2 linked regions of the Dehalococcoides mccartyi 195 genome follow. The protein of the gene in region 2 interacts with the protein of the main gene of each other region in a pairwise test. Links are inferred from orthologs where the notes say so. Each region holds a gene or a part of one and is shown on either strand. Other genes may lie near its edges.

Region 1 (3,306 bases), 970 kb from region 2 along the record:
GCAGACGGGCCATAGTGCCGTCATCATTCATAATCTCGCAAAGTACACCGGAAGGGTACAGCCCGGCCATCCGGGTTAAATCCATAGAGGCTTCGGTATGCCCCGCCCGTACCAGCACCCCGCCTTCGCGGGCGCGCAGGGGGAACATATGTCCGGGCATGGCAATATCTTCACGGGTAGCCGCCGGGTCTATCAAAACCTGCACTGTAGCCGCCCGGTCAGCCGCTGAAATACCGGTAGTAACTTTTTTACGGGCTTCCACCGAAACGGTGAACCCGGTGCTGTAAGGCGAGGTATTTTCCGTAACCATCATAGGTATTTTCAGCTGTTCAAGCCTTTCGGCAGTGAGTGAAACACAAATAAGGCCGCGGGCATTTTTTGCCATGAAATTTATGGCATCAGGCGTGACCATTTCAGAGGCCATGACCAAATCACCTTCATTTTCGCGGTCATAGTCATCTACTACAATAACAAAACGGCCGGCCTTTATATCTGCAATAGCATCTTCAACACGGGCATTAGGCATAAAATATACTCCCCCTGAAAAACTAAAATAGCTTAAAAACCGTTTTCGGCCAGAAACTCCGGGCTTATGCCCCGTTCTGTCCGGCACAGTTTCTCCACGTATTTACCTATTATATCAGTTTCTATGTTTACCGTATCCCCCGGCTTTAGCAGACCCAGATTAGTTGATTTGCCGCTCAGGTTCACCAGCGAAATGGAAAAACGCTTTGCCTGTAAATCTGTAATAGTTAAACTGACCCCGTTGACCGCCACAAATCCCTTATGAACCATATAACGGGTAAGGTCTTGGTCTGTTTCAAAGGTAAGCAGGCGGGCGCTGCCGTCAGGTACGGAGGAAACTAACCTGGCAGTGCCGTCTACGTGCCCCTGCACCAGATGCCCGCCCATTCGGCTGTTTAGAGTAAGTGCCCGTTCCAGATTTAGAGGTGAATCAGAAGACAGTTTGCCCAGATTGGAAAGACGCAGGGTTTCGGGCATGATATCCGCATGAAAAGAAGAACTGTCAAAACTGGTAACTGTCAGACAGACGCCATTGACCGCTATGCTGTCACCCACTTTCAGTGATTCCAGCACCAGCTTTGCCCCAATGTGCAAATAAGCGGGGTTTCGGGCTTTTAAAAAGCCAAGTTCCTCAACTATGCCTGTAAACACGGTTACTCCTTAATAACGTAACCGGAAATCAACACGTCCTGTCCGAATGCGGTAGTGGTAATATCCCGAAGCTTGGCTGAGTCTGTAATCAGCTCCGCCCCCAAACCCGCAACCGGTATTTTAGCGTCCTTGCCGCCTATTATTATGGGGGCGACAAATACCAAAACCTTGTCCACCAGTTTAAGGTCAAAAAGCGAACCCAGCACAATGCCGCCGCCCTCTACCAGCACACTGGTTACCCCGTTTTGCCCCAGATAACGCAGCAGGGATTTTAAGTCTACCAGCCCCCGTTCATCCGGCATTTCCACCACTTTTGCCCCGACCTCATCATACGCCTGTTTCTCTTCGGGGGTAAGCCCTTTGGCTACAGCTACAATGGTATTGCCGGGAACATGAAAAACGTTGGAACTCAAAGGTGCCCGGCCGTTATCATCAATAATTACTCTGGTGGGCTGGCAATGTGAAGTACCGCCCCGCCCGCAGTTTACTCTGGCTGTCAGGTGGGGGTCATCTTTGAGGATAGTATTAAGCCCGGCCATAATCACATCTGATATATGGCGGATATAATGGGCAAAATGACGGGATTCCTCGTTGGAAATCCACTTGGAATCACCGGTGCGGGTACCCGTTTTGCCGTCAAGGCTCATGGCGTATTTGGCAGTCACAAAGGGCATGCCGGTGGTAATATACTTGAAATAGGCTTCATTCATCTGGCGGGCTTCACGCTCCATCATGCCCAGATGAACCTTTATACCGGCATCTTCCAGCTCTTTCTTGCCCTTGCCGGAAACTAAGGGATTATCATCCAGGGTGGCAATATAAACCTCTTTGATGCCTGATTCTATAATAGCCACAGTGCAGGGCGGGGTCCGCCCCTGGTGGCAGCACGGCTCTAAAGTCACATATAAAGCAGCCCCTTTGGCCTTTTCGGCAGCCTGCTTCAAAGCTACTATCTCAGCGTGGTCACCGCCGGGCGGCTGGGTAAAGCCCTGACCGACCACTTCGCCGTTTTTTACAATGACAGCCCCCACCGCCGGGTTAGGACTGACCTGACCTATAGCCAGCTTGGCAAGCGACAAAGCCTGAGACATATATTTCATAGCGCTGGCATTCTAGCATCAAATCTTCATTTTTTGCAAACCCGCACTGGTTTTAATGATTTACTATATATCAGGGTAATACGTATATAAAAAGCCGGAGCCGCTTTTAAAAAGCGGCTCCGAATCAGCTAGACTTGGATATTCCGGGTTTATTTTATACTGTAAACAGCCTGGACAGTTACCGTTACGGTGGTTTCCCCTGAACTAATGGGGGTAATTTCAGGAGCAGAGCTTACCATACCTGTATCTTTGGAGTAATCCCAGCGGGGTATATAGTTGCTGGTTTCGGTGATGTAGATAAGTTTACCCAAAGATATACCTGCTACCGAAGCCATCTGTTCGGCTCTGGCCTTGGCATCCTGAATAGCCAAAGTGCGGGCCTGCTCATAAGCGGCAGAGGGGTCATCTATTGAGAAATACAGCCCGTTTACCCGGCTGTCATCTCCGCCAGCCCTGACGGCCTCATCCAGAATACTGCCGGTCTGAGCAATCTGGCGGATTTTTACCTCAGCCTGATTGCTTACCCTGTAACCTACAATAGTCGATCTGTTATCAACCCATTCGGTAACAGGAGAGATATAGTAGCTGCTGGTCTTGATATCGGTTTCCAGCACTCCGTTGGCTTTGAGAGAGTTTATAATGGCGTTCATAGCCTGGGCGGCCTGGGCCTGGGCGGCATCAATACTGGCACCCATGCTCTCTACCCCCAGGGTCAAAATGGCTACATCAGGGCTTACAACTACCTCACCGCTGCCGTTTACCCAGACACCAGTATTCTGCTGGCTCCAGATAACACCGGGGCTGTCCGTTGTATCTGTTTCATCAGTAGTGCTGGCAGCACAACCCACTACGCCTCCGGCTAGTGAAACTACCAGTAACCCGCTTACTATAGGCAATAATATTTTTTTGTCCATCCTTACCTCCTTGATATTCAAATAATATAACGCCCCAACCAAAAAGAAGTTAGCAGCGTTTTAAAAAATTGGATGGATTTTTTGTAGAATGAATATCAGAAAGGTTGTATAATTTG
Region 2 (3,321 bases):
CCCAGCCCACTACCGAAAGTTTCGTGGCCGCTTTTCAGGGTACGAAACTGGATACCGGGCTTAATCTGGAACTGATGAGCGAAATAGGTGAGGAGTTTAATAAAATAAGCTCTACTTACCGCTGCCTTTATACCTGCGAAGCCACCCAGCCGAGTATCGGGGTGCTTCTCCACCAGATACCCGGCGGTATGATTTCAAATCTGGTCAGCCAGCTTCGCCAGCAGAATGCCTTTGACAAACTGCCGCAGGTACTGGCCGAAGTACCCAAAGTAAGGGCGGATTTGGGCTACCCCCCGCTGGTTACCCCGTCAAGCCAGATTGTAGGCACGCAGGCTATTTTAAATGTGCTGAGCGGTGCCCGCTACAAACAGGTTACCAAAGAAACTAAAAATTACCTGCTGGGGTATTACGGCAAAATACCCGGTGCGGTAAATGAAGAAATACGCAAAGCTATTATCGGTGATGAAAAACCCATTAGTGTCAGGCCGGGGGCTTTGCTTGAGCCGGAACTGCCCAAGATGAAGGCCGAAGGTGAAAAGCTGGGTATACTCAAAACCGAAGAAGACCTTTTGACTTATGCCATGTACCCTGAGGTAGCGGCCAAGTTCCTCAAGGGTGAGTGCAAGGAAGAGTGCCTTTTGCCGTCCACCCCTGAAGCAGCCAAAGTTGAAGCCAAAACCGAAGCTAAATCCGCTCCGGTCTTTAATGGTTCGGCTGAATACAGCGTTGAGGTAGACGGAGAAGTCTTTACGGTCAAGGTTTCCGCTAAGGCCGGTGCGGTTGGCGAAGCCCCCAAAGCTGCCAAGCCTACGGCCTCACACCCCGGGGCAGTTGTCTCCCCCATGCAGGGTATGCTCCTTTCCCTGAAGGTGAAGGAAGGGGACAAGGTTAGCGAAGGTGAAGTGGTGGCCACCATTGAGGCTATGAAGATGGAAAACGATGTTACCGCCGCTGTCAGCGGGGTAGTTTCAGAGATATATGCTTATGAGGGCGAAGTGGTGGGCAGCAAAGACGTAATTATGGTGATTGAGCCAGATGCTAAATAAAATACTGGTTGCCAACAGGGGTGAGATAGCCATACGTATTATGCGCGCCTGCCGTGAGCTGGGCATAAAGACTGTTGCCGTTTATTCCGATGCTGACAAAGGCGCTCTTTTTGTAAAGTATGCAGACGAAGCTTATCATATTGGCCCTTCCCAGCTGTCTGAGAGCTATCTGAATATAAAAAAGATAGTCTCGGCTGCCAAAAAAGCGGGGGTAGACGGGGTTCACCCCGGATACGGTTTTTTATCTGAAAACCCCGGTTTTGCACTGGCTCTGGAAAAGGCCGGCATCAAGTTTATAGGCCCCAGCAGCCGGGTTATAGAGCTGATGGGCAACAAGATTGCCGCCAGACGTGAAATGAAAAAAGCGGGTGTGCCGGTACTGCCCGGTACCGAGGGCTGTGTTTCCGGTATTGAGCAGGCCACCGAAGCGGCCGCGGCTATCGGTTACCCGGTTATTATCAAACCCAGCGGCGGCGGCGGCGGTATCGGTATGCGGGTGGCAAACGGCCCGGACGAGCTTAAAGATGCCATAGAATCCTCCCAGAAAGTAGCCGGAAATACCTTTGGTCTGGCCGAAGTCTATATTGAAAAATACATATCCAATCCCCGCCATATAGAGATACAGATAATGGGTGATTCACAGGGGAATGTGGTTTATCTGGGTGAGAGGGAATGTTCTATCCAGCGGCGTTATCAGAAACTTATTGAAGAAGCCCCTTCACCGGTCATCACCCCCGAACTCCGCAAGAAAATGGGCGAAGTGGCTATCAAGGCCGGCAAGTGGGTTAACTATGAGGGTGCCGGTACTATTGAATTTATCTTTTCAAACGGCCAGTTTTACTTCCTTGAGGCCAATACCCGGGTGCAGGTGGAACACCCTGTTACCGAAATGGTTACCGGCATAGATATAGTCAAAGAACAGATAATGGTAGCCTCCGGAGATGAGCTTTCTTTCAAACAGGAAGACGTCCAGATGCGGGGTTGGGCTATAGAGTGCCGCATAAACGCCGAAGACCCCTTGAATGAGTTTGCCCCCTCGGCGGCCAAACTAAAGGGTTACCGTTCACCCGGCGGTATCGGGGTGCGGGTGGACAGCGGCGTTCATACCCGCTATAACATACCTTACCTGTATGACCCCATGATATCCAAGCTGATTGTCTGGGGACGTACCCGCGAAGAAGCCATAGCCCGTATGCGGCGCGCCCTTTACGAATACATTATAGTAGGGGTGAAGACCAATATCCCCTTCCACAAGGCGGTTCTGGTTAATCCCAATTTTGTGGCCGGGAATTTGCATACCCATTTCATTGAAAAAGAAACCACCCTGCTTGATGAGATGAAGCGTATCATGAGTGAAGAACAGCCGCTGGAAGAGAAGCTGTCCGAAATATTTGACGATACCCGGAGGATTGCCGCTATTGCGGCGGTTGCCGCTCTGACCCAGCTTCCGGCTGAAATTGATGAAGATGAGATAACCGGCGTTTAAAGGTTTTTCTTTAAACGCCCAATCTCTTTCTGGATTTCCTTGTTTTCCCAGTCACTTTCGTCACGCATGAAGCCGAAAACACTCAGGAAGTGAAAAATCAGCCCGATACCCCAGCCCCCCAGGGGGAAAATAAACCAGGGGTATGAACTGCCGGTAAATGCCCAGATACCTATAAGCATCAGGTTTATCACTATATAAACCGACAGGTGATTGTAAAAATCCTTCTTTTCCTTGACCCTTTTCTGGGCAATACGGTAGATTTCGTCATCAGTCAGCTGTTTCATGTTATCTGCCTTCCTTCACCCAGAATTATGCTTTATTTCACTGGGGTTATCAAGCCTTTAGAGCTAAATCCGGGCACAAAAAAACTGCCGGGTTTTAAAGCCGGCAGTCTGCAAATGCTATGAATTATCTGCTATTAGAAAAGTTTAGCCACAGCGGCAGCTATTATCATAAGGCCTATGGCAACAGGCAGAATCCGGATAGCGTAGTTGTAAACGCCGTTCTTTTCCTCCAGAGCGGTTATCTCTGCCTTGCGTTTCTTGGCGGCGGCTTCATAACCATAACCGCTGGTAATGGCATCCCAGTAGCAGGCGTCTACGCACCGTCCGCAGTAGGTGCAGCTGGAGGTATCCAGACTATAGTCATGTACCTGATGAACAATATCACACCGCAGACATCTCTGGGCTTCCTTCTTGGCAGCTTCGGGAGACAGAGTTTTTTCAATCTCCACTTTGTCGCCACCGGCCTGTTTTACCAGACTAAGCTCTACCTGAGAGCGGTTTTGAC

The links.
Region 1: the proteins of DET_RS00710 (region 2) and ribD interact in binary tests that used the Escherichia coli proteins (3 or more experiments, as listed by UniProt). The link is inferred for Dehalococcoides mccartyi 195 from one-to-one orthologs.

Annotation. Positions count from the first base shown.
Region 1 is NC_002936.3:1,084,277-1,087,582, forward strand. Bases 228-3,211 are described here. They hold ribD (bifunctional diaminohydroxyphosphoribosylaminopyrimidine deaminase/5-amino-6-(5-phosphoribosylamino)uracil reductase RibD), read right to left. Parts: upstream 2,277-3,211; coding sequence 1,179-2,276; downstream 228-1,178. Other genes in these bases: DET_RS06135 (bifunctional 3,4-dihydroxy-2-butanone-4-phosphate synthase/GTP cyclohydrolase II), read right to left, coding at 228-526; DET_RS06140 (riboflavin synthase), read right to left, coding at 559-1,176; DET_RS06150 (SIMPL domain-containing protein), read right to left, coding at 2,426-3,190. Outside these bases: more of DET_RS06135, read right to left, coding at 1-227. UniProt on the Escherichia coli protein: Converts 2,5-diamino-6-(ribosylamino)-4(3h)-pyrimidinone 5'-phosphate into 5-amino-6-(ribosylamino)-2,4(1h,3h)-pyrimidinedione 5'-phosphate.
Region 2 is NC_002936.3:117,554-120,874, forward strand. The notes cover bases 285-3,283. They hold DET_RS00710 (acetyl-CoA carboxylase biotin carboxylase subunit), read left to right. Parts: upstream 285-1,035; coding sequence 1,036-2,532; downstream 2,533-3,283. Other genes in these bases: oadA (sodium-extruding oxaloacetate decarboxylase subunit alpha), read left to right, coding at 285-1,046; DET_RS00715 (2TM domain-containing protein), read right to left, coding at 2,529-2,816; DET_RS00720 (4Fe-4S binding protein), read right to left, coding at 2,951-3,283. Outside these bases: more of oadA, read left to right, coding at 1-284; more of DET_RS00720, read right to left, coding at 3,284-3,321. UniProt on the Escherichia coli protein: This protein is a component of the acetyl coenzyme A carboxylase complex; first, biotin carboxylase catalyzes the carboxylation of the carrier protein and then the transcarboxylase transfers the carboxyl group to form malonyl-CoA.